DNA from 3 places in the Paenibacillus sp. FSL H3-0321 genome. Region 1 is predicted to be linked to each of the others. Evidence: riboswitches for the same ligand, from Rfam matches in the RefSeq annotation. Region 1 holds a riboswitch; each other region holds the start of a gene.

What was found. A riboswitch is a leader RNA that binds a small molecule or an ion and turns the genes downstream of it on or off. The one in region 1 is predicted to bind thiamine pyrophosphate.
Region 2: it holds a riboswitch for thiamine pyrophosphate, as region 1 does, so the genes downstream of both, MHI45_RS20745 (ABC transporter substrate-binding protein) here and MHI45_RS33480 (ABC transporter ATP-binding protein) in region 1, are expected to answer to the same signal.
Region 3: it holds a riboswitch for thiamine pyrophosphate, as region 1 does, so the genes downstream of both, thiC (phosphomethylpyrimidine synthase ThiC) here and MHI45_RS33480 (ABC transporter ATP-binding protein) in region 1, are expected to answer to the same signal.

The regions. Positions count from the first base shown of each region.
Region 1 covers NZ_JBBODH010000001.1:7,565,119-7,575,498, forward strand. The annotation lists gene MHI45_RS33440 (ABC transporter ATP-binding protein) at 1-1,135, opposite strand, end outside; gene MHI45_RS33445 (MarR family winged helix-turn-helix transcriptional regulator) at 1,169-1,624, opposite strand; gene MHI45_RS33450 (GNAT family N-acetyltransferase) at 1,752-2,297, shown strand; gene thiE (thiamine phosphate synthase) at 2,405-3,064, opposite strand; gene thiD (bifunctional hydroxymethylpyrimidine kinase/phosphomethylpyrimidine kinase) at 3,061-3,879, opposite strand; gene thiM (hydroxyethylthiazole kinase) at 3,905-4,702, opposite strand; gene MHI45_RS33470 (ABC transporter substrate-binding protein) at 5,236-6,294, opposite strand; gene MHI45_RS33475 (ABC transporter permease) at 6,291-7,067, opposite strand; gene MHI45_RS33480 (ABC transporter ATP-binding protein) at 7,048-7,812, opposite strand; TPP riboswitch at 7,964-8,067, opposite strand; gene MHI45_RS33485 (amino acid ABC transporter substrate-binding protein) at 8,342-9,175, shown strand; gene MHI45_RS33490 (amino acid ABC transporter permease) at 9,230-9,898, shown strand; gene MHI45_RS33495 (amino acid ABC transporter ATP-binding protein) at 9,911-10,380, shown strand, end outside.
Region 2 covers NZ_JBBODH010000001.1:4,652,016-4,662,395, forward strand. The annotation lists gene MHI45_RS20720 (sensor histidine kinase) at 1-543, shown strand, start outside; gene MHI45_RS20725 (response regulator transcription factor) at 540-1,142, shown strand; gene MHI45_RS20730 (ABC transporter ATP-binding protein) at 1,635-2,477, opposite strand; gene MHI45_RS20735 (ABC transporter permease) at 2,497-3,258, opposite strand; gene MHI45_RS20740 (thiamine-binding protein) at 3,255-3,548, opposite strand; gene MHI45_RS20745 (ABC transporter substrate-binding protein) at 3,625-4,695, opposite strand; TPP riboswitch at 4,820-4,930, opposite strand; gene MHI45_RS20750 (hypothetical protein) at 5,004-6,401, opposite strand; gene MHI45_RS20755 (sigma-70 family RNA polymerase sigma factor) at 6,379-6,984, opposite strand; gene MHI45_RS20760 (hypothetical protein) at 7,064-8,527, opposite strand; gene MHI45_RS20765 (pyridoxamine 5'-phosphate oxidase family protein) at 8,774-9,214, shown strand; gene MHI45_RS20770 (EAL domain-containing protein) at 9,347-10,192, shown strand; gene MHI45_RS20775 (response regulator transcription factor) at 10,296-10,380, shown strand, end outside.
Region 3 covers NZ_JBBODH010000001.1:3,297,226-3,307,605, reverse strand. The annotation lists gene MHI45_RS14480 (hypothetical protein) at 238-1,092, shown strand; gene MHI45_RS14475 (PadR family transcriptional regulator) at 1,244-1,786, shown strand; gene MHI45_RS14470 (SDR family oxidoreductase) at 1,817-2,635, shown strand; TPP riboswitch at 2,720-2,826, shown strand; gene thiC (phosphomethylpyrimidine synthase ThiC) at 2,931-4,709, shown strand; gene MHI45_RS14460 (response regulator transcription factor) at 4,910-6,451, shown strand; gene MHI45_RS14455 (sensor histidine kinase) at 6,473-8,239, shown strand; gene MHI45_RS14450 (ABC transporter substrate-binding protein) at 8,526-9,827, shown strand; gene MHI45_RS14445 (carbohydrate ABC transporter permease) at 9,960-10,380, shown strand, end outside.

The DNA of each region.
Region 1 (10,380 bases):
GCTGATAAGCGAAGTTTACGTCACGGAATTCGATGTCCTTCCCGGAAGCGTTGATGTGCAGGGCAAGCGGAGAATCAACAATCTGTGGATCCATGTCAAAATAATCAAAGATCCGCTCGAAAAGCGCTGCGGAGCGTTTAATATCAACATACAAATTCGTCATTTGCAAGACCGGCCCGTACAGTCTGCCGAGTAAGGCGACAAAAGTGATGATTGTACCGACTGTTAGCTCACCTTGGATGAACAGATATCCGCCATACAAGTAGATCAGCAGCGGTCCAATGCTGGTAAAGGTGGAGAGGACCATCATGAACCAGCGCCCGGCCATTGATTGGCGGATTTGCAGGTTTGTAGCTTCTGCATTAATCGTTTTGAAATTTGAATATTCCGCTTCTTCTTTGGTGAACAGCTTCATTAACAAATAGCCGCTGATACTTAACGTTTCCTCAATGACTTCATTCTGTTCGGAGAATTTCTCCTGTGTCTTTTTAGCCAGCTTCCAGCTAAAATTGCCCATTTTGCGGGTAGGCAGTATGAATAGAGGAATAACAAAAATTCCAAGCAGCGTCAGCTTCCAGTTCATAATAAAGAGCGTCACCGCAGTGGTGGCAAGGATAAATAAATTGCTGGCAAAATTAACAATCGTGTTGCTGAACACACCTTGAATTCCCGAGATATCGCTAGTCATCCGGGTGATGACTTCCCCCTGTTTGACACTGGAGTAGAATTGCAGCGGCATCTGCTGGAGATGACTGTACATCTGGTTTTTCATATCATGGACGATATTTTGCGATATAAAAGAATTCAAATAATTTTGCAGCACTCCCAGCAGTCCCGAGACAACGGTTGCGCCTAGTGAAGCCAGGACCAGCAACAACAGCAGATGCAGATTTTTGTCCGGCAGCGCCTGGTCGATAATATGCTGGATCAGGATGGGCGGCAAAAGCCCCAGTACTGCAGAAACACATAATACGATCATAACCAGCAGCGTTTGCTTCCAGTAGGGAAGAAAATACTTAGAAATCCGCAGCAGAAGCTGCTTGGAAATCTTCGAATGCAGCTCATCATCATCAAATTTTAGCTTGCCATGCCCAGGCCCGCCACCAAATCCTGCTGCACCAAAACCTCTTGACATTACACATCACCAGCTTTGTGTGGAATTTTGTTGTTAAGTCTCTTGCTCCTGTGCCTGTGCCAGCTTGTCGAGTAGTTGTCTGTTCATCCGCAGGAGGGTGTCAATCTCTTCCCCGGAAAACTGCTCCAGTGCCGATCCCAGTACTTTATAGGAAAAAGCCTCCTCGTTATATCGCTTGCACAGCTCTTCTCCGGCAGGAGTAATATACAGTTTGGTTTCTCTGCGGTCCTGTTCGGAAATGACCCGGGTGACCAAATTTTTCTCTGCCAGAGCATCAATGTGAGTGCTTACCCGGCTCTTGGCAAAAACGAGCCGTTCGGTAACTTCCTTCTGTGATTGGCCCGGGTTGTCTTGAATGGAGTTCAGGATGCCGATCTGATGCACCGTCAGCCCCAGCTTTGCTGCACTTTGGTGTGCAAGCTTCTTGAGCTGGCGGGACACCGCGAAAAAGGAATGATAAACCTCACTCGTCTGCTGCGGATCAATCATATGTACGGACCCCCTTTGCTGAATATAGTTACGTTTGTGAACAGTTTACAAAGTAAACTAATAATACACCTGAAACAGCGGGATGTAAATGCTATAATTTACCTACCACTGTATAAAGGAGTAAAGCATGAACATTGACCAAAAAGGTTTTGAGGTAAAAGGCTTAAGCTACATCATCAGATCCGCCGACCCAGCAGATGCCGCGAAATTATCGCAATTAAGGCTGCAGATTGACGGCGAAACCGAAAACATGGACAGAGTTCAGGGTGAGGGGGTTATCGACACTTCAGGCTTTGAACAATTGATCGCCCGGGATACGGAAGATAACAGAAACTTATTTTTAGTGGCGGAAGCTGAAGGCGAAATTGTCGCATTTTCGAGATGTGAGGGGAATCATCTTACAAGATTCTCACATAAAGTGGAATTCGGAATCTGTGCAGCGCGGGAGTATTGGGGGTTTGGCATCGGGAAACATCTTTTGGAACAGTCGCTTGCTTGGGCGGACGCGAACGGAATCACTAAGATCATATTGTATGTATTGGAAACAAACGAAAAAGCGGTGCAGCTGTATAAAAGGTTCGGCTTTGAAATCGAAGGGGTCATCACGAAGGACCGGATTCTTTCTGACGGCAACTACTATAACACGATAGTTATGGGAAGGTTTAAGTTATAAGTTTCACCAATAAAAAAACGCAGAGCCGTCTGTTACGGTATCTGCGTTTTTTGTAATGGGCAGCTCTTTAAGTTAGCTTTACTCTATTCGAAAAAAATCGGGTGCAGTCATGTATACCGTATGATCTGCAACAAATTCTTTGCAGCTGCGCTAACGTCATACGCCCGGGCAATGGCTGAGATGACGGATACTCCATCGGCTCCGGCTCCGATAACCGGCTGGGCATTACCCGGCGTAATTCCGCCAATGCCGACCAGCGGGATGGTAAGGCCGCAGCGCCGCAGCTCTTCAATGACCCGGGTGCCTTGCACGGCCTCGGCATCGTCTTTGGAGGAGGTCGGGTAGACCGGGCCAACTCCAAGGTAGTCTGCGCCATCGGCGATGGCCTGCCGGGCTTCATGCTGTGTATGGGCAGAGACGCCGATGATCTTGTGATCACCTAGCCGCTGACGGATGGAGCGGGCCGGCTCATCCTCTTGTCCCACATGGACACCGTCGGCGTCAAGTGCGATTGCCAGTTCAATATCATCGTTCACGATGAAGGGGATACGATGCTCGCGGCATATCTGCTGAAGTTGTTTGGCCAGATTGAATGCTGCTGTTCCGGTCAGTGCCCCGGGGCCTTTTTCCCGGAACTGGAACAGCGTAATTCCGCCTTCAATGGCCTGTGTCAATGTGACTGCTGGTGAGATCCGGCAGTTGACACTGCCCATTATAAAGTATAGCTTTAGGAGCTTGCGCATGTCTTCGCTGTCGATTCTCTTCATCTCACATTTCCCCGCATTCTGTTGCCATAAGCAAAATGATTTGTCGGCCCATGTCCCGCTCCAATGCCAAGACAGTCTTCGATGGCCGCCTGGATAAAAGCTTTCGCGGTATGGACCGCTTCCTTAACGGTGTTGCCCTGTGCCAATCCGGCCGCCGCTGCCGCAGAGAAGGTGCAGCCCGTTCCATGGGTGTGCCGCGTGGAAATGCGCGGGCTTTCCAGATAGATAAACTCGTTTCCGTCATACAACAGATCGAGGACTCCGGTGGTTCCGTCATCATGGCCACCCTTTAGAACAACAAAGCGGGCGCCCATGGAATGGATGAGCACCGCCGCCCGTTCACGTTCCGCCAAGCCGGAAATCTTCATCCCGGTCAAGCTTTCTGCTTCCGGTATATTAGGTGTTGCCACCAGGGAGAGCGGCAGCAATTCGGTAATCAGCGCCTGCACGGCTTCCTGCTGCAGCAGCGGTGAACCGCCTTTAGCGATCATAACCGGGTCAACCACCAGCTTATCCCAGCCATACTGGCGTACCTTCCCGGCAACGGCGCGGATGATTTCACCGCTAAAAAGCATGCCGGTCTTGACCGCATCCGGCTGCAGATCGCTTCCGACGGAATCAAGCTGTGCGGTGACAGCTTCTGCTCCGAGCGGGTATACTCCTTGTACTCCGAGAGTATTCTGTGCAGTCACAGCGGTAAGTGCCGACATGCCGTACACGCCAAGCTCCTGGAAAGTTTTCAGATCGGCCTGGATGCCTGCACCGCCGCCGCTGTCGGAGCCGGCGATTGTCAGCGCTTTGAATACTTTTGTCATGTAGTCCACTCCTTTACCGCAAGACTTATAGTGTGAGCAGCTGTACCCGTGCTCTCTCCTTGTAGGTATCCGGAGTGACCAGGGCCAACTGGTTGAGGAATTCAATTTGGAAGGTGCCGGGGCCTTTAAAAGCTGTCCGTTCGGCTGCGATCTCGGCAGCGACACCATAGAAGGAGAGCGCCTCGGCAGCCGCTTCCAGCCATGACCCGCCGCTGACCGCCAGAAAAGCTCCGACTACGGCGCTGAGCAAGCAGCCTGTACCGGTAACTTTGGTCAGGATGGGATCACCGTTGCTGACGACGTAGGTGCTGATGCCGTCGGTAATTACATCATCTTTCCCGGTAATGATGACCACACATTCCAGCTTTCGTGCCGCTTTATTCGCCAAAGCGATGACATCGCCATCGCCCGCACCGGCGTCAACGCCCTTGATGGCCCAGCTTTCCCCGGCAACATGGGCCACCTCAGCAACATTACCGCGCAGGGCGGTAATGCGCAGCTCCTGGACCAGCTTATGCGTGACCTCAGTGCGGTAGGCGGTAGCACCGGCTCCAACCGGGTCCAGTACCAGCGGTACCTTATGGCGCCCAGCCGCTTGTCCGGCCAACACCATCGAGGTGATGGCATGCTCGTTCAGCGTGCCGATGTTAAGCACGACAGCTCCCGACATCGCGGCGATGTCCGCGACCTCCTCATGGGCATCGGCCATGAAGGGCGAAGCGCCCAGGGCCAACAGCCCGTTGGCGGTAAAGTTGGCCACCACAATGTTGGTGATGTTGTGCACGAGCGGATTGGCTTCACGTACTTTAGCTAAATAACTCATTATTAGTCCTCCTCAAAGTTTTGTTACAGCGCATGTCTGTTCTCATACATCTCATCCCTCTATGTGTTAGAGAGGTACATTCTATTGCACTTTCTACAGCAGTCGGCCCCTAAATCAGCCGCAAAACAGCTTCTATTGCACTCTATACAGCAGAATCTAGCAGAAAAGGGGCTTTTGCTCGGAAATGCAGAAATCTACTGCATGAAATACAGCAGAATGCGGATCACCGCAGAGAAATGAGCAATCTGCTGCACAAAATACACTCATCCAAAAAATGCACTTTAGAAATTAACCTAACACTGCTGATTCTAGATTCAGCCTACATACATCTAATAGAACAGCATTCACAGTTTCCAGATAACGCTGTTGCGTAAGCTTTTGAGTGAAAATAATGCACAAAAATAATGGTCCCGCTAACACTGGATTAGTCCCATAAAGAATGGTCCACGATATAAGTCCCATACGTAAGTCCCCATACGTAAGTCCAGTCTACATACATGAAACTCTAAACTTCGGCCCTTTGAACTTAGCTCCTACAGATTAACAAAAGCTTCCTTACTGTCCGTTTCTCCGCTCAACAGTCCGTTCTCGGATAGCCACGTATGCACGTTCTCCCAGGATTTCTCCTCCTGCTGTCCAAAAGGCAGTTTTCCTGCAACCATCAGCGGCAGAAGGATTTCCAGACTTTTTGTCTCGATTGCTTGGTCGAGCGGGGCGGTAGCATCTTCGTGTGCAAACAATATTTCAAGTGCCTGCTGAGGCTGCTCCTGTACGAATTGCTGTCCTTTGCGTGCCGCATTCATGAACTTCCGGTAGTCATCCTCCGAATCCAACAAGCCCTGTTCACTGGCAACAAGTACAAGCTCATAATAGTCCGGCACTCCGTAGTCCGTCGGATCGAATGAAGTGACGGGGTGGCCTTCTTTTTCCAATATCAATGCCTCATGATTTATAAATCCGCCGATAATGCCGTCTGCGCGTCCGGTAGAAAGGGCAGGAATAAGATCGAATCCAACATCAATCAGGTTCAGTGAAGCCGGATCGCCTCCGTCGTATTTGACCATTGTCCGGAGCATCGCTTCATACAGGGGAATGGAGGAGTATCCGGCATTTTTGCCTGTGAGTTTTTTCGGGCCGGTTATCGCGCTCTCTGCGGGGACCAGAAGATGATTGAGCGGATGCCTTACGAGCGCTGCGACAGATTTTACAGGTATTCCTTCACTGCGCGCCATTAGTACCTGTGGTTGGTAGCTGAGAGCCAGATCAGCTTTGCCTGCGGCTACAAGCTTCAAAGCATCATTGCTGTCCGCCGGCATTTGAATGTCCACCTCCAGCCCTTCTTCGGCAAAATAGCCATTCTGCTGAGCGGCATACAGGAAGGAATGAACTGCGTTCGGATACCAGTCGAGCATTATAGTCAGCTTGTGCGGATTGCCGCTGGAATTCTCTGAAGAAGCGGCGGAGGTATCCGGGTCTTTTGCGCTGGCGCAGCCGCTTAAGAGGGTAAGCAGGCATAACAACAATAAGTATGGAATAAGGCGGTGTGTTTTCTTATGTGTGGAATGATTGCGATACAGCTCAGGATGGGTCATCGGTAAAATCCTCTTTTCTGCAAAATGAGTTTTTCGAGCACAGCGATACTGAGAAACAAGGCTACACCCAAAACGGACAGCAGCAATACGGCGGCGAACATTTCTGCACTTTGCAGATTGCCGGCCATCCGGCGGCTGAAATAACCAAGCCCCCGGCTGCCGCCCAGCCATTCCCCGATCGTCGCTCCGATCACACAGTAGACGATGGACAGCTTAAGTCCGGAGAAAAAGGAGGGCAGTGCCAGCGGAATCTGCGTCTTACGCAATATCTGCCAACGGTTTGCCCCAAGCGTCAGGAGCAGGTCTCTGTACAGGCTGCCGCTTTGCCGCAGGCCGTCATAGACGGCTACCACAACCGGGAAAAAGGCAGTCAGAAAGACGACAGCAACCTTGCCCCACAGGGTATAGCCGAACCACATAATAAAAATAGGTGAGAGCGCGATCAGCGGAATGGTCTGGCTGATAATCAGCATGGGATAAAGTGCTTTGGCGAGCGGAGCGAACATATGCATGCCGGTACCCAGCAGTGTTCCGCAAACAACCGAGAGGGCAAACCCGATCAGTGACTCCTGCAACGTGGCGGGCAAATGCTCTCCGAACAGCAGTCCCCGCTTTTCAATCAGCGCTGTCCAAATTGCACTTGGCGCCGGGAGAATAAATGAAGGGATCATGTTCAGCTGTGCTGTGAGCTCCCATGCCGCAATAAGCAGCACCACAAGCAGTAGAAAGGGGCCATAAGTCCGCAGCTGTTTCTTATACCATAGAGCTCTCATGCAATCTACTCTCCAAATCCTCCCGCAGGGCAACAAACTGCGGTTCATAATTCATTTTGTAATGTCTGGGTCTCGGCAAAGTGACGATTAGCTCCTGCAGCCCGCCGTCAGAGCCGCCGGTCATCAAATAAATCCGGTCGCTGAGCAGCAGCGCTTCTTCAAGATCATGAGTGATGAACAGAACGGACTTATCCAGCCCGCCCCACAGCTCCAGCAGCCAGCGGTGCATCTCCCGTTTGGTGATCGCGTCCAGCGCTCCAAACGGCTCGTCAAGCAGCAGCAGTTCGTTGCCTGCAGCTAGTGTGCGCAGCAGAGCGACCCGCTGGCGCATCCCGCCGGACAGCTCCTGCGGATAAGCATTTTCCTTGCCGGAAAGGCCAAAGCCGTCCAGCATTCCGCGGATCCGGGCGAGTACCTCGTGCCGGCTAGAGTCCTGCTTAAGCTCCCATGGAAGCAGGCAATTGTCCAGCACGGTCCTCCAAGGCAGCAGCAGGTCCTGCTGCGGCATATAAGCGATCTGTCCAAGCCGCGAGCGTGTCGAAGGAGAGGAGCGTCCATGTACGGTTATTTCACCGCCGGACGGCTCTAGCAGGCCGGCAATGATTTTGAACAGTGTGCTTTTCCCGCAGCCGCTGGCTCCAACAACGGAAATGAATTCGCCTTGGCGGACGGTCATTGAAAGACCGGAGAATACCGGATTCCTAGTCGCTGCAAACGAATAAGCCAGGTTGGTTATAGTGAGCATATTGGGATGTGGAAACCTCCTGGGGGCGTAGTTTGTTTAACGTTACTTGCCTGATCGGCGGCAACAGCAAACACAAGAAAGACCCATTCATTTCCGGAGGAAATAAATGGGTCTGAACGTCACAGTCAGTTAGCTTAATGCGGCTCCGCTGAACAATTCTGCTCCACTTCCCTCCGCTGGTATGATCCAGATCAGGTTCCAAGGGTCCGGAGCTTAAAGCTCCGTCTCAGTCGGCCGACTCCCCTAGTGAAAAAACAGGTCAATATTGAATTTGCAATTGCTAATTAATATACCATATCCCGGCAGTTTGTAAAGAGAAGCAGTCGCTTACATTGCTGCAGTCCGGTTGTGAACAGTATGAGCATACCGGCGGGAATCGCCTCTTTGCCGGAGCTGTACCGTTTCGGCTGGCATAAGTAGAGGTCTGACTAAAGATGCAAAAAACTTGATGAAGCAGCGGTGCTTTTGGGCAAGATAAGCAAGTGTCCATGCAGTGAAAAATAGAGGGATTTTGAAAGGGGTTCATGTGATGAAGAAGCTTAGTCTGACTATCCTGCTGCTGCTAACTCTGCTGCCGGCAGGGGCATGCGGCAATAATAACAATACAGCGCCTGCGGCTACTGCTGCGCCCACAGAAAAAGCGGCGGCTCCGGCCGGGCAGAACTCACTGGAAGCTGTTAAAGCAAGTGGCAAGCTGCGTATTGGTACGGAGGGGACATATGCTCCGTTTACTTTTCATGATGCAGAGGGCAAGCTTACCGGTTTTGATGTGGAGATTGCGAAGGAGATTACGAAACGGCTGGGGGTGGAACCCGAATTTATAGAAACCCAATGGGATGGCCTGTTTGCCGGCATGGATGCCAAACGTTTTGATACGATATTCAACGAGGTTTCGATCACGGATGAACGCAAGGTGAAATATGATTTCTCTGAGCCGTATATCGTCTCCAAGGGCGCGCTGATCGTGCGCGAGGATAACCAGAATATTACAGCCTTCGCGGATCTTAAAGGTAAGAAGGCAGGTCAATCGCTGACCAGCAACCTGTCCGATATCGCCCGGGAGAACGGTGCAGAGATCGTCGCTGTGGATGGCTTCAACCAGGCCATAGACCTGCTGACCTCGGGCCGGATTGATGCGACCGTAAATGACGGCTTGTCCTATCTCGACTTAAAGAAGCAAAAACCAGATGCAAAGATCAAACAGGTGGATGAAACGGCCGAGGGATCGAAAAGTGCGGCAGTTTTCCTCAAAGGAAACGAAGAGCTGGTTAATGCCGTCAGCGATGCACTGGCTGAAATGAAGAGCGATGGAACCTATCTGAAAATATCGGAGAAATACTTTGGGGCGGATGTGTCCAAATAATAAATGGAGCTGGCGCGAAGATGCAGCCGAGTGTCCAAAAAGGATGTCTGAACGATGGATGACCGGAAAATTGGGATTTTCATGGATTCACTGCTGCCCCTGTTTAAAGCGGGGGTGGCTTATACCCTTCCGCTGGCGCTTGTTTCCTTTGCGCTTGGATTGCTGCTGGCTGTTCTTACCGCGCTGTTCCGTCTCTCCTCATGGAGAATCCCGAAGCTGATCGCCCGGTTCTACGTCTGGGTAATCCGCGGGACACCGCTGCTGGTGCAGCTCTTTATTATCTTTTATGGACTTCCGGCGGCAGGGATTGTGCTGGATCCTTTTATTGCCGCTGTAATCGGTTTTACACTCAGTGTTGGAGCCTATTCTTCGGAAATTGTCCGGGCAGCCATCCTGTCCATACATAAAGGCCAATGGGAAGCTGCCTTTTCCGTCGGAATGAGCCGGGGGCAGGCACTGCGGCGGATTATTCTGCCTCAGGCGGCGCGTGTATCGGTTCCGCCCTTGTCGAACTCTTTTATCAGTCTCGTAAAGGACACCTCCCTGGCGGCAAGCATTACGTACGTTGAGATGTTCAAAACAGCGCAGCAGATCACGGCGACCACCTACGAACCGCTGCTGCTCTATAGTGAGGCTGCATTATTCTACCTGCTGTTCTGCTCCGTACTGTCCGCGCTGCAAAATGTCCTGGAACAGCGGTTTGACCGTTATTCGGCGAGATAAGGAGGAAAGCACTTGATTGAAATTCGCGGCCTGCATAAATCCTTCGGTTCGCTACAGGTGTTAAAAGGTATCGACCTCAGCATGGAGCATGGCAAGGTTCTGGTGATTATCGGGCCCTCCGGCTCCGGCAAAACAACGCTGCTTCGCTGCTTTAATCTGCTGGAAATACCAGATCAGGGCAGCCTGTCGCTGGGGGAATTAAACCTTGAATTTACGCAAAACAGGAAAATTCCGCATAAGACACTGATGGCCCTGCGCCAAAAAACAGGGATGGTCTTTCAGTCCTACAACCTGTTTCCGCATATGACTGCGCTTGGCAATGTAATGGAGGGGCAGGTTACTGTACAGAAACGCAGCAAGGAGGAAGCTAAGCAGCGGGGGTTAGAGCTGCTGGCCAAGGTAGGCCTCAGTGATAAAGCGGAGGCTTACCCTCATCAGCTGTCCGGCGGCCAGCAGCAGCGTGTGGCTATTGCCCGGGCGAT
Region 2 (10,380 bases), 2.9 Mb from region 1:
CTTGTCGAGAGGCTTGTCGCCAAGGACCCGGAGCGCGCGCAGGCCGAAGCCAGGGAGATTCAGCGCACCTCGCGTGCGGCACTGCGCCAGGTTCGCGAGCTGGTCTCGGAGATGCGGGCAGTTACCGTAGCCGAGGAACTGGCAGAGGCCGGGAAAATGCTGCGGGCTGCGGAGATCGTCCTTGAAGTGCAGGGGGAGGTGTCGCTGGAGGACGTGCCTGACCTGACACAGAATATCCTCAGCCTCTGCATCAAGGAGGCGGTGACGAATATAGTGAAGCATAGCCAAGCCACCCGTTGCCGAATCGGAATTGCGCTGACGGAGGGGGCAGTGCGGATCACCGTTGAGGATAACGGAATTGGACTCACTCCTGATGAAGCAGGACGGGAACGCCGCGACGGCAACGGAATGAAAGGGATGGCCGAGCGGTTGTCGCTCGTTGACGGCTCAATGACATTAAGCTCCAATCCGGGCGGGGGGACAGCATTATCTGTAGTGATTCCAAGGATTATCAAGGAACATAAGGAGGGGGAATTGGCATGATAGGCATTGTAATCGCCGAGGATCAGCGTTTGCTGCGCGGGGCGATGGCCTCGCTGCTTGACCTGGAGGAGGACATTGAGGTTCTCGGAGAGGCCGGCGACGGGGCGGAGGCGCTTGCGCTGATCGAGCGGCTGGAACCGGACGTATGTCTTATGGACATTGAAATGCCGCTGAAGAGCGGGCTGGAGGTGGCGGAGCTGCTGAAAGCCAAAGGCTGCCGGACGAAGATCATTATCCTGACGACCTTTGCCCGGCCGGGCTATTTCGAACGGGGCGTGAAGGCTGGGATTCAGGGCTATCTGCTGAAGGACGAGCCGGTCGACAAGCTGGCGGATGCGATCCGGCGCGTCATGGAAGGACACCGTGAGGTCTCGCCGGAACTGGTCTTCGGCAGCCTGCGGGAAGAGAATCCGCTGTCCTCCCGTGAACGGGAGATTCTGCGGCTGGCCGGAGCAGGGCAGACGGCTGGTGAAATTGCCGGGAGTCTGCACCTATCCTATGGGACAGTCCGCAATTACATCTCGGAAATTCTGGGCAAGCTGGAAGTGAAAAGAAGGATCGAAGCCGTACGGCTGGCTGAGGAGAAGGGCTGGATCTAGGCGTTTATTATCTCTTGATATTTCTGAATGCTGCGGTGGGCGTGCTACAGGTGGATTGTTACTGGTTACGTCCGGATAAATTCTATTAAGGTTGAATGCTTAATGGAGCGGCGGGAAGGGGGCCAGTAGTCTCTTTATGGAGCTGATGTATGCCTATAGCTTAAAGGGGAATGGTCCCGCTAATTATGCCACCGACAGAATGGTGCGGCAAGCAGAGGGATTTACTACCGGTAATTCCTTTGAAAATGGAAAAAGGGCTTAGTAATTGAATAATATAGGGAGTAATTCCCTCTAAATCAATAAATATAGGTTTTATATGAAAATAGCGGGCGTGTTTCCTTTTGTTTGTGTTGCGGAGCCCTGTGCTGCCTGAATCAGTGTCGCATTCGGGTGCGGTTATCTTGAAATAACTACATATTATTAAGACCAGCCGTCCGGTTCATCGGGCGGCTGGTCTTAATGTACAGGCTGTTAAGCGGATATCGCTTAAGATTACTTGGCGCTCTTCGCCTGCTCTTCCCGCATCCACTGTGACAGCTGGCGCTTGAGCTGGAGGAATTCCGGCGAATCGGCGATTTCCTCGCGGCGCGGCCGGGGAAACGGGACATCAACCGTATGCAGGACGGAGCCGGGACGTCCGGAGAACACATAGATGCGGCTGGAGAGCAGCAGCGCTTCTTCGATATTGTGGGTGATGAACAGCACGGAGCGGCGGTTCTCCTCCCACAGCTCCAGCAGCCAGCGCTGCATTTCGCTGCGCGTCAGCGCATCCAGCGCGCTGAACGGCTCGTCCAGCAGCATCAGCTCCTGCGGCGCGAGCAGCGCCCGTAGGAAGGCAGCCCGCTGCTGCATGCCGCCCGACAGCATATGCGGGTAGGCCCGCTCGAAGCCGCCAAGGCCGACCTTGGCCAGCCAGTGGCGGGCGGTTTCCCGCGCCGCAGTCTGCGGCGCGCCCTTAAGCTCACCGGCGAGCAGGACGTTGTCCTCGATGCTCCGCCAAGGGAACAGCGCGGGCTGCTGCGGCATATAGCTGATCTCTCCGCGCTGCCCTGTAACAAGGTTGCCGTTCATGCTTACCGTTCCGGCATCCGGTAGCTCCAGGCCCCCGATAATATGGAATAAAGTGCTTTTTCCGCAGCCTGAGGGTCCGACAATTGAGACGAATTCCTGCGGCTGCACTGTTAAGGATACGTTGTCCAGCACGCGGGTTTCGCGGCGGCGGTGGGTGAAGGTTTTGGAGATTCCTTTTACCTCAAGTGCAGGTGGTAAGGTCCTGGATTCAGGAATACCGGCTGCTTCAGTGCCGGATGGCGGGTTGTCTGTAATATGCGGCATTGTCGGCCATCCTCCTTTTCTAGGAACTTTTGCGCGGTTTCCAGCGCACCAGCCATTTCTCCAGCAGCGCGATAAGTGCGAACAGCACAAGACTGAGCAGCACGATGATGGCAATGGCGACGAATACGCGGTCTGTGCGGTAAGCGGATTTTTGCAGCAGCATGTAGTAGCCGATGCCCTTGTCAGCGCCGATCCATTCCGCAACAACAGCGCCCATTACGGCATAGGTGGCCGAAATTTTAAGCCCCGAGAACAGGGCGGGCAGGGAGCCCGGAAGCTCCAGCTTGGTGAAGATCTGCCATTTGTTCGCGCCGGCCATCTTCATATAGTTCAGCATGGTCCGGTCGCTTTGCATCAGGCCGCCCATGGCGGCGACTGAAACCGGGAAGAAGCAGACAAGTGTAATCAGCACAATCTTCGGCAGCAGCCCGAAGCCGAACCAGATAATCAGCAGCGGCGCGAGCGCAATGGAGGGCACATTTTGACTGAGAATGAGCAGCGGGTAGAGCGCTCTCTTGAGCCAAGGCAGCAGATGCAGCAGCAGGGCGACAATAAGACCCACGCCTGTGCCGATGGGGAAGCCGATCAGGGTAAGGCGCAGCGTAGCCGCTGTATGTGCCCAAATGCCGGAAGCATTGCCCGAGGTTTCCCGGGCGATATCGCTTGGACTGGGAAGGATCCATGACTCGATATGGAACAGGGATACCGAAACTTGCCATAACCCCAGAAAAAAGACGACCGCCACAAGGGGCGGCCAAATCTGTTTCCAATACGATCTCACGGCCGGTATTTCTCCGTCAGCTTGTCCATGCTGATTCCATTCGGGTTATGGGCGATTTTGATCTGGGAGATGATGCTCGGACTGCCTGCTGCAATCAGGGCTTCATGCATCTGGCGCACAACCTCAAGCAGCTCGGTGATGTCGCCCTCCATCGTGGTCTCCAGCGGGTTCACCTGATGTTTTACACCTGATTTCTGAATCACTTCGATGGCTTTGTCCACGTAAGGAATCGAATCCTCGTTGTTCGGAGTTTTGGGAATTACCTGAATGCTTAGCAATGTATTGGCCACAATATATCAATCCTCTCAGTTTAAATGGGTAATCTGCGTACAGCGCGAAACGAACATTCAATCACTTCATCCTTAATCAGTTAGCTGGCAAAAACTCATTCGTAAATGTGCTTGGAACATCCAGCGGCTGATCGAGCAGCTTCAGGCCATACATCCAGTCGGCGTAATCCTGCCAGACCTCGCTCTTCTGCTCGCCCCAGCGGACGGCATCATCCTTGTATTTCGGGCTGAGCCATTTCTGGCTGGCCAGGACCAGCTTGGGATCCAGCTCGGGAACAGCTTTGGTTAGAATGGCTGCGGCTTCCTCCGGCTGATCAATGGCGTATTGATAACCTTTCGAGGTAGCCTTAAGGAAAGCCTTCACCAGCTCCGGATGTTCGGCAATTTCCTTCTCGCTCGTAGTCAGTACCGGTGTGTAGTAATCAAGCTGGGGTGCATAATCCTTGAGGTAGAGCATGTCGAGCGGTTCTCCGCGCAGCTCCGCTTCAATCCCGGTCCAGGCATAGAAGATCCAGGCAAAATCAATGTCGCGTTTCACGGCGGTGAAGAAGTCCGCTTCACCGATGTTCACCAGCTTCACCTTTTTCACATCTCCGCCTACGGGGTCCATAATGGCTTTCATGGCCGCTTCTTCGGCAGGGGAACCCCAGCCGCCGTAGGTTTTGCCTTCGAAATCCTTCGGTGTCTTAATATTGCGGTCTTTCGGTGCAGCGAACCCGGAGGTATTATGCTGAATGATAGCGGCGATGGACACGAGCGGCACCTTCTGCAGGCGGGCCAGCGTCAGCGCCTCTTGGGCACTGATGCCAAAAGCGGCTTCGCCCGAGGTAACCATCGTGTCGGACCCGGCAGCGCCCGGCTGCACGATTTCAACATCCAGCCCTTCCTCTTCGTAATAGCCCAGCTCTTTTGCCGCATAAAGCCCGGTATGATTTGTATTCGGCGTCCAGTCCAGCGCGATCTTTACCTTGGTCAGCTCCTTCGGAGCGTCCGTTGCTGCCCCGGCAGTGGTTTCAGGAGCAGTGGTGCTGTTCCCGGCAGTCTCTGCCGCATTCCCGCCGGAGTTCCCGTTGCTATTGCCGCATCCGGCAATGGCAAAGACCAGCATGCAGGTGAGGCTGAGCTTTAATACTTTTGTGACTCCCATTTCTCTTCTTCTCTCCTTCCAGCAACCCTAGTCTTCCAAATTCTGAATAGTCCCATACAAAAAAGGCGCCCCGAGAATCGGGACACCAGTTACTTGCGCAAGGTTGTGCTTGGGCCATAAACGGCCGTAAGCGATTGACGATTCCTACGCTGGCATTATCCAGATCAGGTATAAGGGTCAGTATCTTGTGGGACACAATCTCAGCCGGCCAATTCCAGCACCCCTGGTACTATGAAGTTATAGGTATTGCTGTGTTCTTACGGTGTATTATAGACGCCCGCTCCATAGTTGTCCAGTAGCAACTCTGCTTAGCTATCAAGCTTCAGCGGCAGGCGCCACGGCCCTTTGAGCAGAAAATGCGGCTCAGAAAGCTTAAAACGCAGCTTATCCTCCCCGGGTTTTGCTTCTAAATGGAGGGTTTTCATCACGCCGTAGGTCTGGTCCGTATTCACCCAAGAGAACGAGCTGTTGTCCGCCTGCCCCGGATAGCGAATAAGGAAATACTTCAGCGTCCGCAGCTTTGCGGCATTGAAATTCACATTCACATCGACGCTGGCAGCCGTCTCGCCGGTACGTTCAATGCGGGTGAACTCTACCGGAAAGCCCGCGATTTCCGCGCGCGTGTGGAGCATTTTCTCCTGGCCGATATCAGGCAGCGGAATCTCTACTTCTGCAGATACGGCGTCACGATCTGAAACTTCAATATAAGGAATGAAGACCGTATAAGGCCAAGCGCCCGCCCCGGCAGTCTCATGAAACCGGAAGTCGGAAGGATAGGACATGGATTCAGGCTGCTCCAGTGCAGCCTTTTCTCCTGCCGCGTTCTCTATATAGAGACCTGATCCAGGCACCAGCGGCTCCAGTCCGTAAGAATGGACAGTCAGCCCGGATTCCCCCGTCAGTGTGGGCAATAACTGGACACGGACAAGCCTGCCGCCAAGGTCCACCGGAAAAGCAGTAATCCGCACATCCTGCTGTATATCGCTTGCGCCGAGTTCCCCGAGCTCCTCAGCTGTCTTCGGAGCGGTGAGCTGTAACGGACCAACGGTTGTGCCGCCCAGATGCAGGGTTAGAAGATTATCCTGCTTCAGTTGCACCGCTTGAGTTGAACTGTAGCTGCCGTACCACTCACTCTCCGAGGACGAACGCATGTAAGAGGTGAAAGTATAGCGGTTGCCGCCGATATCTGCCTCAAATTCGCTGACTTCAGGGACTTTCCGGCCGCGAAGCGTAATGCTCACGCCAAGCTCTTGCAGGAGAACGGCATCCACGGTCAGACTTCCGTCCCCCACAGCAATGTCATAGGGTTTGCCCAGTACATAGATCCGGTCACCGGGGCTGTTCTCCACAACGGTGCCGAAGCCAGGAAGGAAACTCAGCGCCTTTCTTAACCCGGCCTGTACCTCAGGAGAGAAAGCGAGCATACCGGCAGCGATGAGTATTACTGCCGCTGCGGCCGCGAAGATATTCCGCCTCCGGGATCTCCGGGCGAAGGAACGGAAGGCGTGGACAGCGGCTTCGGGCTCCAGACGGGCAAGTGTACGTGCTTTGACGCGGGCGAGCGAAGCGGCTTCCTCTTCGTCTGCGGGGCGCGGACCTTGGTCAACCTCCGGCAGAACACCTAAGGCAAGCTCTGCATCGCTGAAGCTCATAGAATCAATCATCCCGAACAGGCGCTGTTCCTCAATTTTCATGTCTTTGGCCATGTTGCGTCTCCTTTCCCTGACTCTCAGACAGGCCTAGCGCCTGCTTGATCAGCGTCCGGCAACGGTATAAGCGGCTTTCGACTGCCCTTTTACTGAGACTGAAGGTTTGCGCTAGCTGATCAAGGCTCTCATAAAGGAAATATCTGCGCAGAAACAGGCTGCGGTCCGGTTCGCCCATCTGCTGCACGCAGCCGATCAATTCACTGGCCGTCTCGCGGGAAAGAACTTCCTGTTCGGCGGAAATCTCATTCGATGTAGCTCTGGAGGCAGCTGCTTCTCCGGTTCCGCCCCGGCGCAGCAGCTTGCGTCTAAGGTCCAGCGCTTTGTATTTGGCCAGCAGGAACAGCCAGGTGCGGAAGGAGGCGCGCTCGGGCTCATAACGGCTGATTCCGCTCCATGCCGCCATAAACACATCGCTCACACATTCCTCAACATCCTCCGCGCTTCCGGTACCGGACAGAATACGCCGGACCAGTCTTTGCACATCGGGGCCAAAGAAATCAATCGCTTCTGCGAGTGCTTTTTTATCTCTGTTTTTGAACCGCCCGGCCCATGCCAGGCTGTCATTAGGATTGAACGTCATAGGCAACCTCCGGCGTATATACTATTCATTACTACGTCGCCCGGAGGGCAAATCACTCATGCGGGTTTCCGGCAGCCTGTTAATCCTTGGAATAAAATCTTTTTCTGCGGCGGCTGCGGATTCCGTTCCACAGCTCTTTCAGCGTCAGGAGGATGCTGACGAGGATCCCGGTGAAGGTGAGCAGCAGTGCCAAATATTCAAAAGGAGAGTATTCCAGCATTTTGCTCCATTCAATGCGTCCCTTCAAATCTTCAATAACCTGGTTCATCCCGTAGATGCCGCTTACCACTGTGAAGACGGTCAGAATCATCAGCAGCGTATCGCGGCGTTTAGCCTGGAATTTCTCCTGGTACTGGAACAGGTCGTTTAGGGTCATTTTGACTTCATCAAAGAGGGCGTCATTGCCGTATACTTTGCGCAGCTGGATGAAGATCTCCCGGCCCTGCGACTGTGAAATCAGCTCCAGAAAATAAAACTTGGCCGAAAACTTGTTAATCAGGAAGATCAGATTCTCAATTTCATCATAATCGTGGTTGATACGCAGCCGGGAGTGGAGATTGGAAAGCTTCAACAGGACGATTTTGTGGAAAATACTAAGGAGCAGCCCGTAGTAATACTGCCCGTACATCTGATTGACCAGTGGAGTGGCTACCTCCGGTTCGGCCCGGCTCAGGCAGCAGAAGGTTTGCTCGTTGGTCATATAGTAGGTATCCGGCCCCCAGCGGTTGTACGAATGTGCCTGGCAGTACTCTTCGATGTACTCGGGATCGCTGGCGCTGATATAGGGTTTTCCGTCCAGATTCAGCCCATCCAGCTGGGAGGCGCGGTAACGCAGCTCCACACTGATTTCGTCTGCGTCCAACTGCCGGTTGAAGCCATAAAAGGCTTGGACCAGCATTCGTTCATCAACGAAGAAGGGAAGCGTCTCGAAGTAGGCCCCGTCAATTTCTGATTGGTCCATAAACGGCTGCAGGCCATCGGCCAGATTCCTGAACACAAAATCCTCCACCTGATCGAAGGTTTTGTCCTGGCAATGGATATATGTATGTTTGTCCTGGTAGGAGACATCCTCGAGTGTGCGGAAACGGTCGGCGAATTCCAGCGCGGTGCTGAAGGGCAGGTTCTCTTCCTCGATGCGGACTCTTACGGTCAGAAATCCAAGCTGAAACGGACAAATGAATACATCCGTCGAGAGTACCCGGAAGTTTACGGATTGCTGTGTCATTTCCAGCCTGCAGGCCAGATCGTTTACCCGGGAAAACCGGCGGAAGGAATCTTCTTTATCCTTGTCCCGCGGGAATAGGACATGGGCTGCGAACGGCAGATAGCTGCGCTCCATTTTCTCATGGGATACGCAGTAGCCTTCGCCGTAATAAGCATCCTCCAGCTCTTTGTTGTCAAGAAAAAAACAAGTGAAGCCGTCAAGCCCAAGCTGCCGGGCCAGGCTCTTGTCCTCACCGTCCTTGATGGAGAAGGGGAAAATAAACTGCAGCAGAGCGGTATGTAGTGTAGGTTCGGTGTGTTCGGAGAAATGCTCAGTCATTAATGGTTCCACCCTTATGCACAGGATATTGACATGTTCTATATTACCCTAATTTCTAGGCTGCCAAGCTGAGCACAAATAGGATTCCTGCAAAAATGGCCAGTGCCTGCAGCCACGGCGATGACATACATCCAGCCCCAGGGCGGGAGAAAAGCATAAGCGAGTTCATGATTTTGTCCCGGATTCATTCTGAACCGGACGGGTACACTATAATAAGCACACATATTGGAAGGAGCTGTTTCGTCAATGGATAACAATGAGCTGGAGCAAAATATCATCAAAGCGCTGGATGACAATAAGTTCGGTTCCTTCGGCACGATAGAAGCCGGCAACAAACCTAAGGTGCGTTATATGGCGGTATTTCATGACGGATTAAATATTTACCTCGCTACCAATCGGAAGACGCATAAGGTAGAAGAGCTGAAGGATAATCCGCATGCTTTTCTGCTGCTTGGATATGAAAAGGGCGGCGGCAAGGATGTGCTGGAGATCGAAGCAACAGTCGCGGTCACCAAGGATGAAGGCTTGCGGGCCAAAGTATGGAACAAATCACTGGAGCAATGGTTCAAGGGACCGGATGATCCTGACTATGTCATTCTGGAGCTTGCACCGGCACGGATAGAGTATGTTGGCAAAAACGAAGAGCATGGCGTTTGGCAGCCTACAGCCGCAGTTAACGGCAAATAAATCTAAGATTTGAAGCAGCTGGCCATCTTAAACCCTACGGTTTATAGATGGCTTTTTGCCGTCCGGAAGATAGCTGGCTTATGGTAAATCATGTTATAATTACTGGACTGAAATCAGACATATCTGGATGGATTGCAGAATGAGTGGGCTACGCCGCTGTCCCTATGTATAAAAGGGCATACCCGGCGTATTCCTGTGGAACGCTGGCTGACGCTGGAACAGCTGAGCGTCCGGTTTGCCAGTGATAATCTGATCACGATCATTTCCAATCATGATTTCTGCAGCCATTTGCAGCCGATCGTGAACTTTAACGAAGAAATTGTGGGTTTTGAATTGCTGCTGCGGCCATTGCCGCAGGGTAGCCCCTTTCAGCCCTATGAGTTGTTTGAGATTGCCCGCCGGACCGGCTTCCACTCGTTTCTCGACCGGGCTGCACGGATCTCGGCGATTGAGACCGGCAAAAGACTGCTGCCTAAGGGCATCAAGCGGTTTATCAATTTTCTGCCCTCTTCTATCTATAATCCTAAATATTGTCTCACTCATACCTTCGAAGCGATTCATCGTTTGGAAGAGGACCCGGAAGACTTTGTATTTGAAGTCGTGGAGACGGAGAATATAAGCGATATCAGACATCTCCAGACCATATTTGCTGAATACAGGCAGCAGGGCATGCGGGTGGCGCTGGACGATGTGGGCGCGGGCTACTCTACAGTGGAAGTCATGTCCAGATTGCAGCCGGATTATGTAAAGATTGACCGTGGTCTGATCAGCTTCTGTGATCAGGACGACCGGAAACAGAGAAGCGTACTCGATATTGTGAACAGGGCCGGTTCTTTTGTTGCCAAGGTGCTTGCCGAGGGAATTGAACGGCGGGAAGAGTTCCTCTTCTGCCGGGACATCGGCATTGATCTGGGCCAGGGGTATCTCTTCGGGAAGCCGGATGACAAGCCCCCGGCTAGTTTTGGAAACCGTGCATAATCAATACAACCTATATCCTCCCCGAAGCGCAGACGGTCATCCGCCGCCTTCGGGGATTTTATGATGTCCTGCCATTTCCACCGAGAAAGGGATTGAAAGCTAAATGAGCGTTACATTGTTATATGTTGAAGATGACCGGGAGATTGGCAGTGCGGTTTCCGCCGATCTTCGGGAACGCCAGTATGCCG
Region 3 (10,380 bases), 4.3 Mb from region 1:
ACCTGATCATGTGGATTACTCTGTAAAGATTAACAATGCGAAAGGATGCCTGTAATAGTGATTACACTATTTTATTCGGCATGCTTTTCTTTAATCTTACAGGGTATGCAGGGAAAGGTGTAATGTAAACCCATTCTGCGGATACCTTAGGGTATCCGCTTTTAATGTTGTGGGAAACCGCATCTCTATCGCTCCTAACCTACATATCCTCCTACTAATGATTGGAGGGATTTTATTATGAAACCGAAGTTAGTCTTGATTGAGGGATTACCAGGATTCGGGAAAACAACAACGGCTCAATTAGTTCATGAAATTCTTACGGAAATGAACCTTAAACCTCAGCTGTTTTTAGAAGGGGATTTGGAGCATCCAGCGGATTATGAGGGAGTCGCCTATTTGGAGAAAAATGAATTCGATGAATTATTGAATACCCATGTGAAGTATCGAGATTTGTTGAATAATCGTGTGATTAAACAAGGGAACCATTATTTCCTGGAATATCGAAAAATCGCAAATGAATATGGGCCCGATTTTCCAGATGAATTATTGCAGACAGTTGCCAAAAGTGATGTTTATGAATTGTCGCTAGCTCAAAACAGGAAACTGATAACAGAGCGTTGGAAGGGATTTGCGGCGAGTGTTTTAAATGGCTCAGACACCTTTATTTTTGATTGTTGTTTTATACAAAACCCTGTAACCATTGGGATGATTAAATATGGTGCACAGAAGGAAGACGTTATAAATTATGTTCTGGAACTGGCAGCGATTGTGGAGCGGCTGAATCCATTGCTGCTTTACGTAGAGCAGAATGATCTTGATCATTCTTTCAGAAAGGCCGTTACGGAAAGACCTAAAGAATGGTCGGAGGGATTTATTGAATATTATACTAACCAAGGGTATGGAAAAAAACAGGGTTATACAGGGTTAGAAGGAACCTTGGAGGTACTGAAGGCAAGAAGGGAATTAGAAGAAGAAATATTTAACGGCATAAACATAGCCAAGAAAAAAGTAAATAACTCTTCTTATGACTTAAATGATTATAAGCAAGTTTTGGTGGGGATTTTATCAGAATATTTTAGTTCAGCAAATTAAGCACAAATGACAAGCCGAGTTGATTTCAGGCATTCACTCCTGATTTCACTCGGTTTTTTTGCTTAAGTATTATATATTGACGTGATATATATTGGTCTGATATATTAATAAGTGTAATATGTAGATGTTTTTAAATAAGGAGGAGCTATTCTTGAACAGTCAGGATGTTATTTTAGGCTTGCTCATGAAAGAAGCGTTGACTGGCTACGAAATAAAGCAGTTATTGGAGAATGTGTTGTCTAATTTCTATAGCTCTAGTTATGGCACGATTTATCCTACGCTTGCCCGAATGGAGAAGGAAGAATTAATAACCAAGGAAATTGTGCCCCAGAAAGGTAAGCCAAACAAGAATGTTTATAACATAACGGCTAAAGGGCGAGATTGTTTTAACGACTATTTACTAGCGCCACTAGAGGGAGACAGTAGTAAGAAATCCGATTTTATGATGAGGCTTTATTTTGGCCGATTTGTGGGGTATGACAAGGTGATTTTCTGGTTGAAGCAAGTACAAGAGGAATCACAAAAAAAGTTAGATCAGTTATTAGAGCAGTATTCACATTATAAAGATGAAATGCACCCGGCCCAGATCATTTGCATCCAGATTGGGATAGCAGAATATAAAGCTAAACTTGCAACCATTGCCGGGGGATTGTTAAGCATGGAGCAGTTAGAGGAAGAGAAGAGCAGCATTTAGCGAATTCAGATACTTTTAGGAGGAATTTTAATGAAAACAATATTCATCACGGGTGCTTCATCTGGCATTGGGAGAGCTACTGTAAAACATTTTGCTGAAAGAGGATGGAACGTAGTAGCCACGATGCGTGCACCTGAAAAAGAAACTGAATTCATTACATTGGACAATGTATTGGTGTTGCGGTTAGATGTTGAGAAAACAGATACCATTCAATCTGCATTGGCTGAAGCTATTCAGCGGTTTGGTAAAATTGACGTTCTCCTGAATAATGCCGGATATGGGTCAATGGGGCTTATAGAAGTAGCTACGGATGAGCAGATCCGCAGACAATTTGAAGTGAATGTTTTTGGTCTTATTAGTATGACTAAAGCCATGCTGCCTCATTTTAGATCTAATCAGGAAGGGTTGCTAATCAACATCTCTTCAATGGGAGGGATCGTGACCTTTCCTACGATGTCTCTGTATCACTCCACTAAATTCGCGGTAGAAGGTTTTTCTGAATCCGTATCTTTTGAATTAGCATCCCAAAACATCAAAGTAAAGTTGATTGAACCAGGAGCCATTAGCACGGACTTTGGCGGAAGATCGATGGAGTTCTTTTTTAATGATGGCTTAACGGATTATAAATCATTCACTACTGCCTTTCTGGGTAAATTAGGGGAAATGGAAAAAGCTCCAGACTATGCCTCGGCACCAGAACTTGTAGCTGACACTATTTATCAAGCGGCCACAGACGGTACAAGCAAATTCCGTTATGTAGTGGGAGAAGATGCGGAAATGCTCATAAGTATGAAGAAAAATACGGTTGAGGAAGAGTATCTAAGTAATATAGCTCAGCATTTTTCATAAAAAGAGGACAGGTTTATCCAAAGCTCTATTAAGAGCACCGTTGACAATTGCTGGATTTCTCTGTAACTTAAACATAACTAAATAAGAAACCACTAGGGGAGCCTGAATAGGCTGAGACGGGAAAAATGCATTCCTGGACCCTTGAACCTGATCTGGATCATACCAGCGTAGGAAAGTGGAGTCGGACCTTTATTTCATTGTTGGCGTTAGCCTTATATGGATATTTGAGCCGCTCCATGTGGAGCGGCTTTTTTGCGCGCACTCTTATTTATTTAAACCTTAAGGAGGAAACAAGATGCCGAATCAAGAGAAGAAACATGAGGTCGATCTGTGTGCTTTTCCGGGAAGTCACAAGGTGTATGTGGAGGGCTCACGGCCTGATATTCAAGTTCCAATGCGCGAGATTACATTAAGCCGAACCTCGGGTACGGCCGGAGAAGCGGAGAATGCTCCTGTCCATGTCTATGATACAAGCGGGCCTTATACTAATGATGAAGCCTATAGCGATATCCGCAAGGGGTTAACGCCTCACAGGCTTCAGTGGATCGCGGAGCGGGGAGATGCCGAATCTTACGAAGGAAGAACGGTCAAGCCGGAGGATAACGGGAATCTCACGGAGAAGTCGGCGGCAGAGGTGTTTCCGGGATTGCAGCGTCGGCCCTTGAGAGCCAGAGAAGGCGGCAATGTCAGCCAGCTGCATTATGCGCGCAGAGGCCTGATTACGTCGGAGATGGAATTTATCGCAATCCGGGAAAATGTAACCCCTGAGTTTGTTAGAGAGGAAGTAGCCAGCGGCCGTGCGATCATTCCAGCGAATATTAACCATCCTGAGAGTGAACCGATGATTATCGGGCGGAATTTCCTGGTGAAGATCAATGCCAATATCGGGAATTCGGCGGTGTCCTCTTCCATTGATGAAGAAGTAGAGAAGATGAGATGGGCTACCCGCTGGGGAGCGGATAATATTATGGATCTGTCGACAGGCAAAAATATTCACACCACCCGTGAATGGATTATCCGCAACTCTCCGGTACCTATCGGGACAGTGCCTATCTATCAGGCTTTGGAAAAAGTAAACGGCAAGGCCGAGGATTTAACTTGGGAGGTATACCGGGACACTCTGATCGAGCAGGCGGAGCAAGGAGTGGATTATTTCACCATTCACGCCGGGGTACTGCTGCGTTACATCCCATTAACGGCCAAAAGAATGACGGGTATCGTCTCCAGAGGGGGTTCGATTATGGCGGCCTGGTGCCTGGCCCATCATCAGGAGAACTTTCTCTATACACATTTCGAGGATATTTGTGAAATCATGAAGGCTTATGATGTTGCGTTCTCTTTAGGTGACGGGCTGCGGCCAGGCTCCATTGCCGATGCTAATGATGAAGCCCAGTTTGCCGAGCTGGAGACGTTGGGGGAATTAACCTCGCTTGCCTGGAAGCATGATGTTCAGGTGATGGTGGAAGGCCCGGGCCATGTACCGATGCATCTGATCAAAGAGAATATGGATAAACAGCTTGAGCTCTGCCATGGCGCTCCTTTTTACACACTGGGTCCGCTGACTACGGATATTGCACCCGGCTATGATCATATCACCTCGGCTATTGGAGCGGCGATGATCGGCTGGTTCGGCACGGCGATGTTGTGTTATGTTACCCCGAAGGAGCATTTAGGATTGCCTAACAAAAATGATGTGCGGGAAGGCGTCATCACCTATAAAATTGCCGCCCATGCAGCCGACTTGGCCAAAGGACACAAGGGGGCGCAGGATCGGGATAACGCACTCTCCAAAGCGCGCTTCGAGTTCCGTTGGCGGGACCAGTTCCATTTGTCGCTCGACCCGGAACGGGCGCTGGAATATCATGATGAGACTCTTCCGGCGGAAGGGGCCAAAACGGCTCATTTCTGCTCTATGTGTGGACCCAAGTTCTGCAGTATGCGCATTTCTCATGGTATCCGCGATACGGCGAGGTTGCAGGATGGACAAGAAGAACCGGAGCAAGAGATGATTACCGCTGGGATGCGGTACAAAGCAGAAGAGTTTAAGGAAGGCGGAGGTCTGATCTATAAATAAACTGTCGGCCGGGTACTATAGCCTAATCGCCCTCCTCCCTCTCAATTGACAGTCTCCGGGCGTATACCTATAATGTAAATCAGATTATGAAAGCTGTTTCATTTCTGATAGATAAGTTTGTTTCGGTGAGATGGAACCCCTTAATCAAGCGGGTTTCATTTTGTTTTTTAGTGTATTTTTGTTCCCAAAAAGGAGAAGCCATGGACACAACGTTCTGCAAAATATTGGTGGTGGACGATGAAATGCTGGTACGGCAGGGGATAATCCATCTGCTGGACTGGGAAGGGGAAGGGTTTCAGATTGCGGGCGAGGCCTCCAACGGAAGAGAGGCTTTTGAATTAATTGAATTACAGCGTCCGCATATCATCCTGACCGATATCGTTATGCCTGTGATGGACGGGGAAGAGCTGATCCGGCTCGTCAAGGGGGTGTATCCGGAAATTGAGGTGATCGTGCTTAGCAGCTTCAGTGAGTTCGAATATGTGCGTTCGACCTTCCAAAGCGGGGTTGCCGACTATATCCTGAAGCCCAGACTGGAGGCCGCTTCCCTGCTTGCCGTTCTGAAAAAGACCGCGCAGCGGATTCCGCTGCTTCAGCATGTGGACTGGAGAAGCGACAAGCGGCAATCCGCGGACTATATTCTGGACAAACTGCTTTCCGGCTTTCCAGTGGAGTACGACGAGGAAGCGCTGCGGGTGATGTTCCCCTTTCCGGGCTTCGTGCTGCTAATTGCTGATACGGGCGACGAACCCGCTGCGAATAGCCGCAAAGAGGAGTGGCTGGAGAACAGTATTCGTTCTCTGCTGCAAAGCAGCGGCAGCAGGGTAACCTTCCGCCGGCTGTCTCCGCTGGAGGGGCATGTCCGCCTGTTGTTTAATCTGGAGGAGGCTGGGTATGAGGCGCTCGTCCGTCTTGCAGATCAGGTATTCACCGCGGGCATTCGTGCAAATATGTTCCTGAATCTCGCGGTCAGCCGGGCTTTCACTGAGCTGAGTGAACTGCATACGATCTATACGGATGATCTGATGAAGCTGCTGGACCGCCGCTTCTTTCTCCCGGATCACTGTTTACTGGTAGATAACGGCGAGGAGGGGGGGCAGGGTCCCGCTTTCGATCAGGATGCCTTCGGCGCAGAGCTGAACCGGCAGGAGTTCGATTTGGCTTTCGGCCGCTTGAGCGCATATGTTGCGTCCATGTCTGGCCGGAGAGATACAGGGATGTTCGAGTTCAAATCGTTTTTATGCCACAGTATGTTTCAGATCATCGGAATGCTGCTGCATTTCCATTACGAGGCCCGCGCCTTGGACGAAAGCAAATATGAGTTCTTCCGCTCCATTCATGAGGCACGGCATATCGGTGAAACGGAGATACGGCTTGAGCAGTTTTTGCAAGCTGCGACGGAATGTGTAACCAAGAACCGCGGCGGAGTACCAGCCATTCAAAAAATTTTACTATATATCGACGAGCATTATTCACGCCAGCTTACGCTGACCGAAGTGGCAAGGCAGTTTCATTTCAACCCGTCCTATCTGTCTAATTATTTTGCGCTACATAACAAAGAGGGCTTCAACGAATATTTAAACCGGGTGCGGATTGAAAAGGCGTGTCTGCTGCTGAAAGAAAATGCCGGTCTATCCATTTCCGAAATCAGCAGTCTTGTGGGCTACTCAGACCACAGCTATTTCACCAGAGTATTCCGCAAGCTGATGGGAATCTCGCCCAGTCAATACCGGAAAGGCTAATGCAGCGGGAAGGAGCCCGAAATGGGACTAACGGAGAAATGGCTCACAAAGCTCAAGGATCAAAGCCTGTTCAGTAAAATATTCGCCGTCATGGTCATCAGCATCATTCTGGTTACCGTCCTGATTACCGGAGTGACCGTACAAATGTCCCAAAAGCTGTTCGTGCAAACCTTCAGCATCACCAATTCCAAGATTATCGACCAGATCAAAAGTGCGCTGGAGAACTCCCATTATGCAACCGTCAACAGCGCTATTGAAGTCGGGCAGAGCGGCGTGATCAGAAGCTTCATGACGGAGAAGGATATCAATTCACTGGCGAACTTCAAGCGGTATTACAGTATGCGGGATCAAATGGACCGCATTCAGTCCGGTATCGGAGGGACCAATATCGGCCTCTCCATTCTGGGTGTGAACGGAAGAAGCTACACCAGCGATGTTACCTACTGGTCGGGCTCCTCAGAAGAGTTGAAGAACAATCCCATTACAAAGGCCGCTCAGGAACGCAATGGGCAGCTCTTCTACAGCTTTATGGACGCCAGCCCGTTCAATTCACAAAGCCGTTATCTGGTCGCCGCCAAGGCGTTGACCGCCCCGGGTCTATCCAAGCCGTACGGCACGTTGTATATGTTCACCCGTGAAAGTGATTTCCGCAAGAACTACGCCAGCTTTACGAGTCAGGGAAACGATGTAATGTTTCTGGATAAATCGGGCCAGATCGTGTCCAGTAATCGGACGGAGCAAATCGGCAGCATGTCTCCCGACCTGCTGGAAAGCGCGCAGCAGATCGCTGAGGTGGGCCTGTCCAGTCAGGAGCTCTCCATCGGCGGGCGGGAGGTCATCGTGCTGGCGGACTATTTGCCTTCGTACAATCTATATATTGTGAATCTGATTGATAAGAAACAGACAATCGGCACGCTGCTGGACAAAAAGGCGATTTTTCTGATCGTTGCAGCAATCGCCGCCGTAGCCGTACTCGTCATCTATTTTCTGACGAAGAGGCTGACGCAGTCTCTGCGCACCCTGGTCAAAAAAATGTCCAATGTGACCAAAAAAAGTTTCCATAACTACATGTCGGTCACCGGCACTTATGAGACAAGGCAGCTCAGCACCGCATACAACTATATGCTTAAAGAGCTGAACGATTATGTGGGTCAGCTTGTGGAGACCCAAAAGGAGCAGCGGAAGGCGGAATTGGCCGCACTTCAACAGCAGATCAATCCCCATTTTCTATACAACACGCTGGCGTCAGTCAATATTCTGGTGCAGAGAGGAAGCAAGGAACAGGCGACCGAGACGATTCATGCGCTGATTTCCCTGCTCCAGAACACCATCAGCAATGTGAACGAGACGATTACAGTGGAAGAGGAGCTTATTAACCTGAAGCATTATGTATATATTAATCAGGTTCGCAACGGCAACCGCATTAAGGTGGATTACTTCGTTTCACCGGACTGCATGTCTGCTAAAGTGCCCAAGCTGGTTCTTCAGCCTTTTATCGAAAATGCCTTCTTTCACGCGTTCAATATCAAAACCTCCGGCTATATCTATGTCACCATAATGAAGGACAGGGATACGCTGCACTGCGAGGTGGTTGATACGGGAGATGGGATGGATCTGGACAACAAAGATTCGATTCCCGCCTCGTCCGTCAGCAGGCAGCTGTTCAGCGGCATCGGCATCCGCAACGTTCATGACCGCCTGACATTGCTGTACGGTGAGCCTTACGGCGTATCCATCTCCAGCACACCGGGGCAGGGGACGAAGGTTTCTATCAAAATTCCCTGCTGACTACGGATTGAACCGGTGTTTTTGCAGCATACTATCCAAGCCACGCCATGAACCGGCGCCTTATAAACGGCGCCGGTTTTTTGTATGTGCGATGTTTGTTGGACGGGGATTTACCTAAAAAAAGTGCGAAAGGAGAAAATAAATGCTAATTCACTCTCCGTGGAAGCGGATACAAAGACAATATTATCACTATTTTAACTAAATTAATTTCTAACGAAATGAAGGACCAGGATGATATTCTTGATAAAGAAAGCACTTTCAAATATACGTTAGGGGGATATACATCATGAAGAAAAAAGCTACTGCTCTTCTGCTCGCCGGCTTTATGCTGCTGACAGCCTGCTCCAGTAACGCCAATAACCAGGCAAATACCAACAATGGGGAAGCTACAGGCACCTCCAAGGAGATCACGGTTTGGGCATGGGACAAAAACTTTAATATCGCCGCAATGAATCTGGCGAAGGATGCGTATGTGAAAGACCATGCGGATGCTAAAATCAACGTTATCGAATATGCCCAGGATGATATTATTCAGAAGCTGAACACCGGCCTCAACTCGGGAAGCGCATCGGGTCTGCCGAATATCGTTCTGATTGAAGATTACCGTGCTCAAAGCTTTTTGCAAACGTATCCAGACTCATTTCAGGAGCTCGGTGATGCTATTAAACCCGCTGATTTCGCCGACTATAAGATCGGACCAACCAGCTTTAACGGCAAGCAATATGGCGTTCCTTTCGACTCCGGGGTTGTAGGCCTGTATGTCCGCACAGACTATTTGCAGGAAGCGGGCTACACAGTTGACGATCTGCAGGATATCGACTGGCAGAAGTACATTGAGATCGGCAAAGCGGTAAAAGCTAAAACTGGCAAAGATATGCTGACCCAGGACCCGAACGATCTGGGGCTGATCCGGATGATGATCCAATCCGCCGGCTCCTGGTATCTGAAGAGCGATGGTACAACACCTGACCTGAAGGACAATGCTGTACTGAAGGAAGCGTTCGAAAGCTATAAAGAGCTGATGTCTGCGGATATCGTTAAGGTTAACTCCGACTGGAGCTCGTTCCTCGCCGGCTTCAACAGCGGTGCCGTTGCATCCGTTCCAACAGGCAACTGGATTACACCATCGGTGAAATCGGCAGCTGACCAGTCCGGCAAATGGGCGGTTGTACCATTCCCTAAATTGAAAAATGCGACAGGCTCCGTGCATGCCTCCAACCTGGGCGGCAGCTCCTGGTATGTACTTAACAACGACGGCAAAGAAGCGGCAATTGAATTCCTGGGCGCAACACTCGGCTCCGACACTGACCTGTACCAGAAGCTTGTGACCGACGTTGGCGTTATCGGAACCTATAAACCGGCTGCTGAAGGCGAAGCTTACACTGCCGCAGACAACTACTTTGGCGGACAAAAGGTCATTTCCGACTTCGCAAAATGGACTGCGGAAATTCCGAATGTTAACTACGGCATGCACACCTATGCTATCGAGGATATCCTCAAGGTTGAAATGCAGAATTACCTGAACGGTACGGATATAAATAAAGCGCTCGGCGATGCTCAGTCCCAAGCGGAGTCTCAAATCCAGTAACCCCTTGTAGGACCTGATTGCTCCGCTGTCCCCCCGTACCGGCCGATTTGAGCCTTGGCGGGGGGACGGCGGCTTATCCATTTTTCGATTCACGCCTGTATAGAGAAAGGATTGAGAGCTGTGAACCATACCATGCGCAACCGCGCTAAGCTTACCGGCTGGTTATTTATTGCTGTGGCCGTCCTCATGATTTGTTTGTTCTACTTTTATCCGATGATTCAGGCTTTGCTGCTCTCCTTCAAAACGGGCGCAGGAGCCAATCTTCATTTTGACGGATTAAGCAACTATAAACGGCTGCTCAGCGACAAAACCTTCTTTACCGCCGTAAAGAATACCTTTCTGTTCCTGATTGTGCAAGTACCGCTCATGATCACTTTTGCGATGATTATTTCGGTGCTCCTTAATGACAGCAAGCTGCGCTTCAAAGGGTTTTTCCGTACCGCTATTTTCCTGCCTTGCGTAACCTCGCTTGTGGCATACTCCGTCGTATTCAAATATCTGTTTGGTAATGACGGACTGGTGAATCTGGCTTTAATGAACATGCATTTGTTAT